DNA from 2 places in the Pseudomonas sp. S2_A10 genome. Region 1 is predicted to be linked to the other one. Evidence: predicted binding sites of a transcription regulator. Region 1 holds the regulator's gene; the other holds the start of a gene.
What was found. The regulator sigma-54, encoded in region 1, starts transcription at its own class of promoters, with help from an activator protein. The targets are predictions, from matches to a motif close to ANTGGCATNNANNTTGCTNT.
Positions count from the first base shown of each region.

Region 2: a site for sigma-54 is predicted at 2,678-2,697, ahead of AB4N41_RS16125 (flagellar basal body rod protein FlgF). Genes of this name have one in related genera too.

Region 1 is NZ_CP162773.1:2,912,241-2,916,879, reverse strand. It holds gene lptC (LPS export ABC transporter periplasmic protein LptC) at 1-420, shown strand, start outside; gene lptA (lipopolysaccharide transport periplasmic protein LptA) at 407-952, shown strand; gene lptB (LPS export ABC transporter ATP-binding protein) at 952-1,677, shown strand; gene AB4N41_RS13075 (RNA polymerase factor sigma-54) at 1,844-3,334, shown strand; gene hpf (ribosome hibernation-promoting factor, HPF/YfiA family) at 3,408-3,716, shown strand; gene ptsN (PTS IIA-like nitrogen regulatory protein PtsN) at 3,728-4,192, shown strand; gene rapZ (RNase adapter RapZ) at 4,195-4,639, shown strand, end outside.
Region 2 is NZ_CP162773.1:3,577,137-3,581,775, reverse strand. It holds gene AB4N41_RS16140 (flagellar basal body P-ring protein FlgI) at 1-277, opposite strand, end outside; gene flgH (flagellar basal body L-ring protein FlgH) at 305-1,000, opposite strand; gene flgG (flagellar basal-body rod protein FlgG) at 1,052-1,837, opposite strand; gene AB4N41_RS16125 (flagellar basal body rod protein FlgF) at 1,883-2,623, opposite strand; gene AB4N41_RS16120 (sigma-54-dependent phenylalanine hydroxylase transcriptional regulator PhhR) at 2,968-4,530, opposite strand.

The DNA of each region.
Region 1 (4,639 bases):
ACGCACACCATTCAGTACCTGCCCGACGGCAAGGTGCAGTACGAGATGACCTCCGACAAGGCCGAGCACGTCAAGGCCACCGATGTCACTCTGGTAACCAAGCCTGATTTGAACATGTACCGCGGCACCGACTTCCCGTGGCACGTGACCAGCGAGCGCGGCGAAGTGAATTCGGGCGGCACCGAAGTTGAATTGATCGATTCGGTCCGCGTACAGCGCACCGATGAGAAACAGCGCGGCACCCTGATCACCAGCACCCGCATGACCGTGTTCCCGCAGCAAGAATATGCGCAGACCGCGCAACCCGTTAGAATCGAGGGCGCTGGCGGCGTATCGACTGGCGTCGGAATGAAAGCGTACCTGAAGGACAGCAGGATACACCTGCAATCGAACGTAAGAGGACAGTATGAGGCTCGTTAAAACCCTCCCTATTTTGCTCAGTCTGGGCGCAGCACTGGGAAGCGCGAGCGCCTGGTCCCTGCCGAACGATCAGCAGCAGCCTATCCGCATTCAGGCCGACGACGCCCAACTGGACGACAAGAATGGCATCGCCACCTATAAAGGTGACGTGATCATTACCCAGGGCTCGATGATCGTTAAAGGCAACACCGTGACCATGACGCGCGCGCCCAATGGCGACATCGACGTGGTGACCTCGGTAGGCAACCTGGCTTACTTCGAGCAGTTGCAGACCCAGGGCGACGCCAACCCGGTCAAGGGCTACGGCGTGACGATTCAATACCACGCCCAGCAGAACCGGGTGGTGCTGATCGACAAGGCCAAGGTTATCGACAAGGATAACAACGTCACCCAGGGCGAAAAAATCGTCTACGACACCGTGAAGAAGCTGGCCAGCGCCGGTCGCGCCACAGGCAGCAAGGTCACCGAATCGCGTCCGCGCATCGACATGGTGATCCAGCCGAAGAAGAAAACCGAAGAGAAATCCCAGTAATGGCAACTCTGAAAGCTCAGCACCTGGCCAAGGCCTATAAAAGCCGCCAGGTCGTGCGTGACGTCAGCCTGTCGATCGACAGCGGGCAGATCGTCGGCTTGCTCGGCCCGAACGGCGCCGGCAAGACGACGTGCTTCTACATGATCGTCGGCTTGGTGCAGGCTGATCAGGGCCGTGTGCTGATCGATGATCTGGACGTCAGCCACCAGCCGATGCACGGCCGCGCCAAGGCCGGTATCGGCTATCTGCCGCAAGAAGCGTCGATCTTCCGTAAACTGTCGGTCGCCGACAACATCATGGCGATCCTCGAGACCCGCCCGGAGCTGGACAAGGCCGGTCGTCGCAAGGAGCTGGAAAGCCTGCTGCAGGAATTCCACATCAGCCACATCCGCGACAACCTCGGCATGAGCCTGTCCGGTGGTGAACGCCGCCGGGTGGAAATCGCTCGCGCCCTGGCGACGGCACCGAAATTCATACTGCTCGACGAACCGTTCGCCGGCGTTGACCCGATCTCGGTCGGCGACATCAAGCAGATCATCCATCACCTCAAGGCCAAGGGCATCGGTGTGCTGATCACCGACCACAACGTGCGTGAGACGCTGGACATTTGCGAAACCGCTTACATCGTCAACGACGGTCAACTGATCGCTGAAGGCGATGCCGAGACCATCCTGGCCAACGATCTGGTCAAGGAAGTGTATCTGGGTCACGAGTTCCGCCTGTAAGCGCGACAGCGCTGTATCGATTCAAGGCGCATTTATCCGCTTTAATTGTTACAGCGCTCTAGGCAAACACTTCAGTTTCAGGCATATAATTTGCTTAAGTTTGGCGCTTCGGCGCCCTGTAGTGGATGGCGCAAAGCGCCGGCGAATAAGGTGTTAAGCCCCTGCCATGAAACCATCGCTAGTCTTGAGAATGGGCCAGCAGCTGACGATGACACCGCAGCTGCAACAGGCCATCCGCCTGCTCCAATTGTCGACCCTGGACCTGCAACAGGAGATCCAGGAGGCTCTGGAATCCAATCCGATGCTCGAGCGCCAGGAAGAAGGCGACGACTTCGACAACGCCGATCCGCTGGCCGACAACGCCGAACAGAAGCCCGCCGAAATCCAGGAACCCTCCTACCAGGAAACCGCCCCGACGGTGGATAACCTCGAGGATGGCGATTGGAACGAGCGCATCCCCAATGAACTGCCAGTGGATACCGTCTGGGAAGACGTTTACCAGACCAGCGCCAGCAGCCTGCCCAGCAGCGATGACGATGAGTGGGATTTCACCACCCGCACGTCCGCCGGCGAGAGCCTGCAAAGCCATCTGCTCTGGCAACTGAACCTGGCGCCGATGTCCGACACCGATCGCCTGATCGCTGTCACCCTGATCGACTGCATCAACAATCAGGGCTATCTGGACGAAACACTCGAAGAAATTCTTGAAGCGTTCGATCCGGAACTGGACATCGAGCTCGACGAAATCGAAGCCGTCCTGCATCGCATCCAGCAATTCGAGCCCGCTGGTATCGGCGCCCGCAACCTCAGCGAATGCCTGCTGCTGCAATTGCGCCAGCTGCCCGCGAAGACGCCGTGGCTGACCGAGGCCAAGCGGCTTGTCGCCGATTACATCGACCTGCTCGGCAGCCGCGATTACAGCCAGTTGATGCGGCGCATGAAGCTCAAGGAAGACGAGCTGCGCCAGGTCATCGAACTGGTGCAGAGCCTCAATCCGCGTCCCGGCTCACAGATCGAGTCGACCGAAGCCGAATACGTGATTCCCGACGTGATCGTGCGCAAGGACAACGAGCGCTGGCTGGTCGAGCTGAACCAGGAATCGGTGCCTCGCCTGCGCGTCAACGCCCAGTACGCCGGTTTTGTGAAGCGCGCCGACACCAGCGCCGACAACACTTTCATGCGCAACCAGTTGCAGGAAGCGCGCTGGTTCATCAAGAGCCTGCAGAGCCGCAACGAAACCCTGATGAAAGTGGCCACGCAGATCGTCGAACATCAGCGCGGCTTCCTCGAATACGGCGACGAAGCAATGAAGCCGTTGGTATTGCATGACATCGCCGAAGCGGTCGGCATGCACGAATCGACGATTTCCCGGGTGACCACACAAAAATTCATGCATACCCCGCGCGGTATTTATGAGCTGAAATACTTTTTCTCCAGCCACGTCAGCACCTCCGAAGGCGGCGAATGCTCGTCCACGGCGATCCGCGCGATCATCAAGAAACTGGTCGCTGCGGAAAATCAGAAAAAGCCGTTGAGTGACAGCAAGATCGCTGGTTTACTGGAGGCACAAGGCATTCAGGTGGCTCGCCGCACCGTCGCCAAGTACCGCGAATCCCTCGGAATCGCGCCTTCGAGCGAACGCAAGCGGTTGATGTAAGCCACGTTACAGCGTTCCAGTGGCAGGCTTTTCGGCCTGCCGCTTTATGCACTGGCAACGAAGGAGAAGCTGTATGCAAGTCAACATCAGTGGACACCAACTGGAAGTGACCCAACCTCTGCGTTCCTACATCGAGGAAAAACTCCAGCGACTGGAGCGACATTTCGACAAGATCACCAACGTGCAGGTCACGATGTGCGTCGAAAAGCTGAAACAGAAGATCGAAGCCACCTTGCATATTCCCGGCAGTGAAGTGGTCGCAAACGCAGAAGATACCGACATGTACGCTGCGATCGACTCACTTACCGACAAGCTGGATCGCCAACTCAAAAAGCATAAGGAAAAGACCCAGAGCCTCCTCCAGGGCGCGACCGGTCGTTAACACCCCTATCCATGATCCGACTTGAAACCATCCTGACCCCCGGCCGTTCCCAAGTGAACGCGCCGGGCGGCAGCAAGAAAAAAGCCCTCGAACAGATTGCCAACCTGATCCACCGCGAAGTGCCGGATCTGGCGATGCAGGATGTCTTCGAGGCGCTGATCGCCCGTGAAAAACTCGGCTCCACCGGTTTTGGCAACGGCATCGCCATTCCCCACTGCCGCCTCAAGGGCTGCGCGGGGCCAGTGAGCGCCCTGCTGCACCTCGAAGCCCCGATCGATTTCGACGCCATCGACGGCGCTCCGGTGGACCTGTTGTTCGTACTGCTGGTCCCGGAAGCCGCAACCGACGCGCATCTGGAGTTGTTGCGCCAGATCGCCAGCATGCTCGACCGCAAGGAAGTGCGCGACAAATTGCGCAGCGCTCCGAGCAATGAAGCCTTGTACCAGGTTGTACTGGACGAGCAGAACGGGCACTAATCATGCGTTTGATCATTGTCAGTGGCCGTTCGGGCTCGGGTAAAAGTACCGCCCTGAATGTCCTTGAGGACAACGGCTACTACTGCATCGACAATCTGCCGGCCGGTTTGCTGCCGGAACTGGCCGAGCGAGCGCTGATTCACACAGAACTGGCGCAGCCGCTGGTCGCCGTGTCGATCGATGCGCGCAACCTGCCCAGCCATCTGTCACGTTTCCCTGAGTTGCTCGAAGACGTGCGTGCCAAGCATATCAAGTGCGATGTGCTGTACCTGGACGCCGATGAAGAAACCCTGCTCAAGCGTTTTTCCGAGACCCGTCGTCGTCACCCGCTGAGCAACGCCAATCGCTCACTGGCCGAGGCGATTCACGACGAAACCGCCCTGCTCGGTCCGATCGCCGATCTGGCCGACCTGAAGATCAACACCACCAGTCTGAATCTGTATCAAC
Region 2 (4,639 bases), 660 kb from region 1:
ACGCTGGCAGATCGGCACTCACCGACACCGCCGCGACGTTCTTCAACTGCACGTTGCCCGATCCCGGCGGCACCTTGATGCCGAACTGCGAGAGCATGTTGTTGAAGGTCTGCAGGGTGAACGGGGTCTGCGTCGTCTGGTCACCGGTGCCGTTAAGCCCGACCACCAGGCCGTAACCGATCAACTGGTTGGAGCGCACGCCGGAAATGCTGGCGATGTCTTTCAGCCGCTCGGCGTGTGCGGTGAACGCCGCAGACATCAACAACGCGGCCACCATAAGGCTCTTGAAATTCAAAGTCGCCACCTAGAAAGGGAACAGCGGGCTGAGGAAGAAACGGTCGAACCAGCCTGGCTGACTCGTATCGGCAAACGCGCCGGTACCCGAGTAGGTGATGCGCGCATCGGCGACACGGGTCGACGACACGGTGTTGTCGGTCGCGATGTCATCGGCGCGGACCATACCGGCGATGCGCACCAGTTCGTCACCGGTGTTGAGCGTCAGCCACTTCTCGCCACGCACGGCGATGATGCCGTTGGGCAGCACGTCGGCCACGGTCACGGTGATCGAACCGGTCAGGCTGTTGCTCTGCCCGGACTTGGCGTCGCCCTTGGTCGAACGGTCGGCGCTGTAGCCAGCGTTCAGGCTCAGGTCACCGCCACCAATTGGGTTGTTGGTGGTCAGGCTGGAGCCGAACAACGAGGTCAGACCGATCGAGTTATCGCTGTTCTTGTCCATCTGCGAGTTGGCGTTCTTGCTCGCCTGGGTGCGCTCGTTCAGGGTGATGGTGATGATGTCACCGACCCGGAACGCCTTGCGGTCGCTGTACAGGTTCTGCTCGAAGCCGGCCTGATAGATCGAGCCGTTATTGGCAGCCGCCGGCAACGGTGTGCGCGGCAACACCGGGGCGTAGTAAGGGTCATTGGGCTTGGGCGTCGGGGCGACGCAGCCCGCGAGCGAGACGACCCCACTCAATGCCAGAACAGATACAAAGCGCTTCATGACCCTACCTCACGGTGTTGCTGGCGACCTCAGGCCGCCCCAAAGACTGGATTACAGATTCTGCGTTACGAACGAGAGCATCTGGTCGGCGGTGGAGATCACCTTGGAGTTCATCTCGTAGGCGCGTTGAGTGGTGATCATGTTGACCATCTCTTCAACGGTGCTGACGTTCGAGGTTTCCAGGGTGTTCTGCAGCGTGGTACCGAAACCGTTCAGGCCCGGGGTGCCGATCTGCGGCGCGCCGGAAGCAGCGGTTTCCAGGAACAGGTTGTTGCCCACTGCTTGCAGACCGGCCGGGTTGATGAAGTCGGCGGTCTGCAGGTTGCCGATCACTTGCGAGGCCGGGTTGCCGGCGATGGTGATCGACACGGTGCCGTCACGGCCAACAGTGAAGGTCTGCGCATCGTTCGGGATGATGATCGCCGGTTCCAGCGCGAAACCGCTGGCGTTGACGATCTGGCCATTGGAGTCGAGGTGGAAAGTACCGTCACGGGTGTAGGACGTGGTGCCGTCCGGCTGCAGGATCTGGAAGAAACCGCGACCGTCGATGGCCATGTCCAGCGGCTGCTCGGTGGTTTGCAGGCTGCCGGCGGTGAAGTTTTTCTGGGTGCCGACAATGCGCACACCGGTACCCACTTGCAGACCCGACGGCAGTTCGCTGTCCTGGGTCGACTGGGCGCCTGGCTGACGCTTGATCTGATAGAGCAAGTCCTGGAACTCGGCACGGTCACGCTTGAAACCCGTGGTCGAAACGTTCGCCAGGTTGTTGGAAATGGTGGTCAGGTTGGTGTCCTGGGCGGACAGACCGGTTTTGGCAACCCATAGAGCCGGAAGCATTCGATTCTCCTCGTGCGCCTGTTTTACGGCGCGACGTTCTGATAATTAGCTGATCTGCAAGACCCGAGCCATGGCCTGGTCGTCGTCTTTGGCGGTGTTCATCATCTTGACGTGCAACTCGAACTGCTTGGCCAGGGCCAGCACCGAAGTCATTTCTTCCACGGCATTGACGTTGCTCGACTCAAGGAAACCCGAGACCAGTTTGACGTTGGCGTCGGCTTGCGCCGGCTGGCCGTCCTTGGTGTAAATCGAACCGTCGAGACCTTTGTTCATGTTCTTGATGTCCGGGTTGACCAGCTTGATCCGGTCGACTTCGGCCATGACGCGGGGGCCTTCGCCCATTGCGCGAATGCTGATGGTGCCGTCTTCGCCGACTTCCACCTGCTGCTCGGGCGGCACGGCGATCGGGCCGCCGTTACCGATCACCGGCATGCCGTTGCCGGCGCGCAGTACGCCGAGGGCGTCGATGTTGAGGCTGCCGGTACGCACGTAGCTTTCGCCGCCGCTGGGGTTTTGCACGGCGATGAAACCGTTGCCGGATACCGCGACGTCGAGTTCACGTCCGGTCTGCACCAGTGAGCCCGGCGTGAAGTCGGTGGCGGGACGTTCGCTCATGGCAAACGCGCGCGCCGGAAAGCTGTCGCCGAATACCGGCATCGAACGCGCCTGCTCGAGGTCGCGCTGAAAGCCGTTGGTGGAAATGTTCGCCAGGTTGTTGGCATGCGCCCGCTGCGCCAGTGCGTTCTGGCTGGCGCCGGTCATTGCCACATAAAGGTACTTGTCCACAGTGTTTCCTCTGCATGCCGGACGTTTGCCGCCCACCGCTGTACTGCTCAGCCATAAGCAATTTGCAGACCAACTTTTTATTGGCGGGCGAAGGCCCGGTAAACAGGGGACTTGGGGGGATCGGAGGGGGAATCTGAAATGGGTCGAAGACGAAAAACCGGCGGTGTCATGCCGGTTAGTGGCAATCCTGAGTTCGGCGGGGGATGGAGATCCTGTGGCGAGGGGATTTATCCCCGTTCGGCTGCGCAGCAGTCGCCAAGCCTGCAAATGAGGTCGCCGGGAAGAAAAAGCGGGGCGGCTTCGCCGCCCATCGGGGATAAATCCCCTCGCCACAAAGGCTCTATTTAGCTTTCGGAGGTTTTGCCAACCTCATACTCACGCAGCTTGTTGGCAATGGTGGTGTGCGAAACACCGAGTCGCTTGCCCAACTGCCGACTGCTTGGATGCTCGGAATACAGCCGTTCCAGCACCGCTTTCTCGAAGCGCCCGACGATCTCGTCCAGACTTCCGTCGAGGGAAAAATCGCCAAGCGGCTGACGCACGCCATAATCCGGCAGGCGAATATGTTCGGCCTTGACCGTGCCGCCGTCGCACAGGGAAACCGCCTGGAACAGTACGTTCTCCAGTTGCCGCACATTGCCCGGCCAGTGGTAATGGCTGAGGCGATCCATTGCCGCCGGGGCCAGTTTCGGCAGCGGACAGCCGATCTGCCGACTGGCCTGGTCGAGAAAGTGTTCAACCAGCGGCGTCAGACCGTCGAGGCACTCGCGCAGCGGCGGGATGTGCAGCGACAGCACGTTCAAGCGGTGATAGAGATCCTGACGAAACTCACCGCGCGCGCACAATTCGGACAAGTCCACCTGCGTCGCGCAGATCACCCGCACGTCCAGATACACCTCTTCATCACTGCCGACGCGACGGAAGCAACCGTCCTGAAGAAAGCGCAGCAATTTGACCTGCAAACGCGGGCTCATCTCGCCGACGCCATCGAGAAACAGCGTGCCGCCAGCGGTCAATTCGAGCAGGCCAAGCTTGCCCTCAGCGCGAGCGCCTTCGAAGGCGCCGGGGCCGTAGCCGAACAACTCGGTCTCGGCCATCGACTCCGGCAGTCCGGCGCAGTTGAGCGCCATCAACGGTGACTGTCCGCGCGGGCTGGCGAGGTGGCAGGCGCGCGCCAGCAATTCCTTGCCAGTGCCGGTTTCGCCTTCTATTAATAGCGGCGCATCCAGCGGCGCCATGCGTCGCGCCTCGCGGACCACAGCGGCCATGACTTTCGAACTCTGGAAAATACTGTCGAAACCGCGCAGCTCTTGCTTGCGCACGTTGTAGATGCGCTCGCCGACGCGGTCGGCGCGGTGCAGCGTCAGTACGGCGCCGGCCATGGCCTCGCTGTCGTCGTGTTCCGATTGCAGCGGCGCGATGTCGGCGAGAAAGATGTCGCCCTTGACCTTGACCCGCATGCCGTTGATCCGCGATTTGTTGGCGCGCACCAATTCCGGCAGATCGAAATCCTCGGCATAACGTGATAGCGGAATCCCCGGCACTTCATCGACACGCACCCCGAGCAACTGCGCCGCCGCGCGATTGGCCGCAACGATCGAACCGCCCATGTCGATCGACAGCACCGGAAATTCCAGCGCGCCGAGCAACGCATTCAGTTCCATGTGCCGGCGCTCGCTGGGCATCAGCCCGACGCGTTTGACCCCGAACACCCCGCCGATCGCCTCGAACTTCGGCCGCAACGCCTGGAACTGGATGTTGATCAGATTCGGGCAGTGCAGGTAGATCGCATTGCCATGCTCACCACCCACCTCGCCGCGTGCGACGTTGATCCCGTACGCCACCAGCAGATTGAGGATGTCACGCAGGATGCCGATGCGATTCTGGCAGTGGACTTTGATGCGCATAGAAAAAGGTCCGACAGGTTTGAAAGATAAACACATGTCCTTGTGGGAGCGAGCCTGCTCGCGAAGGCGCCAGCACATCCAGTATCGATGTGTCAGACAGACCGCTTTC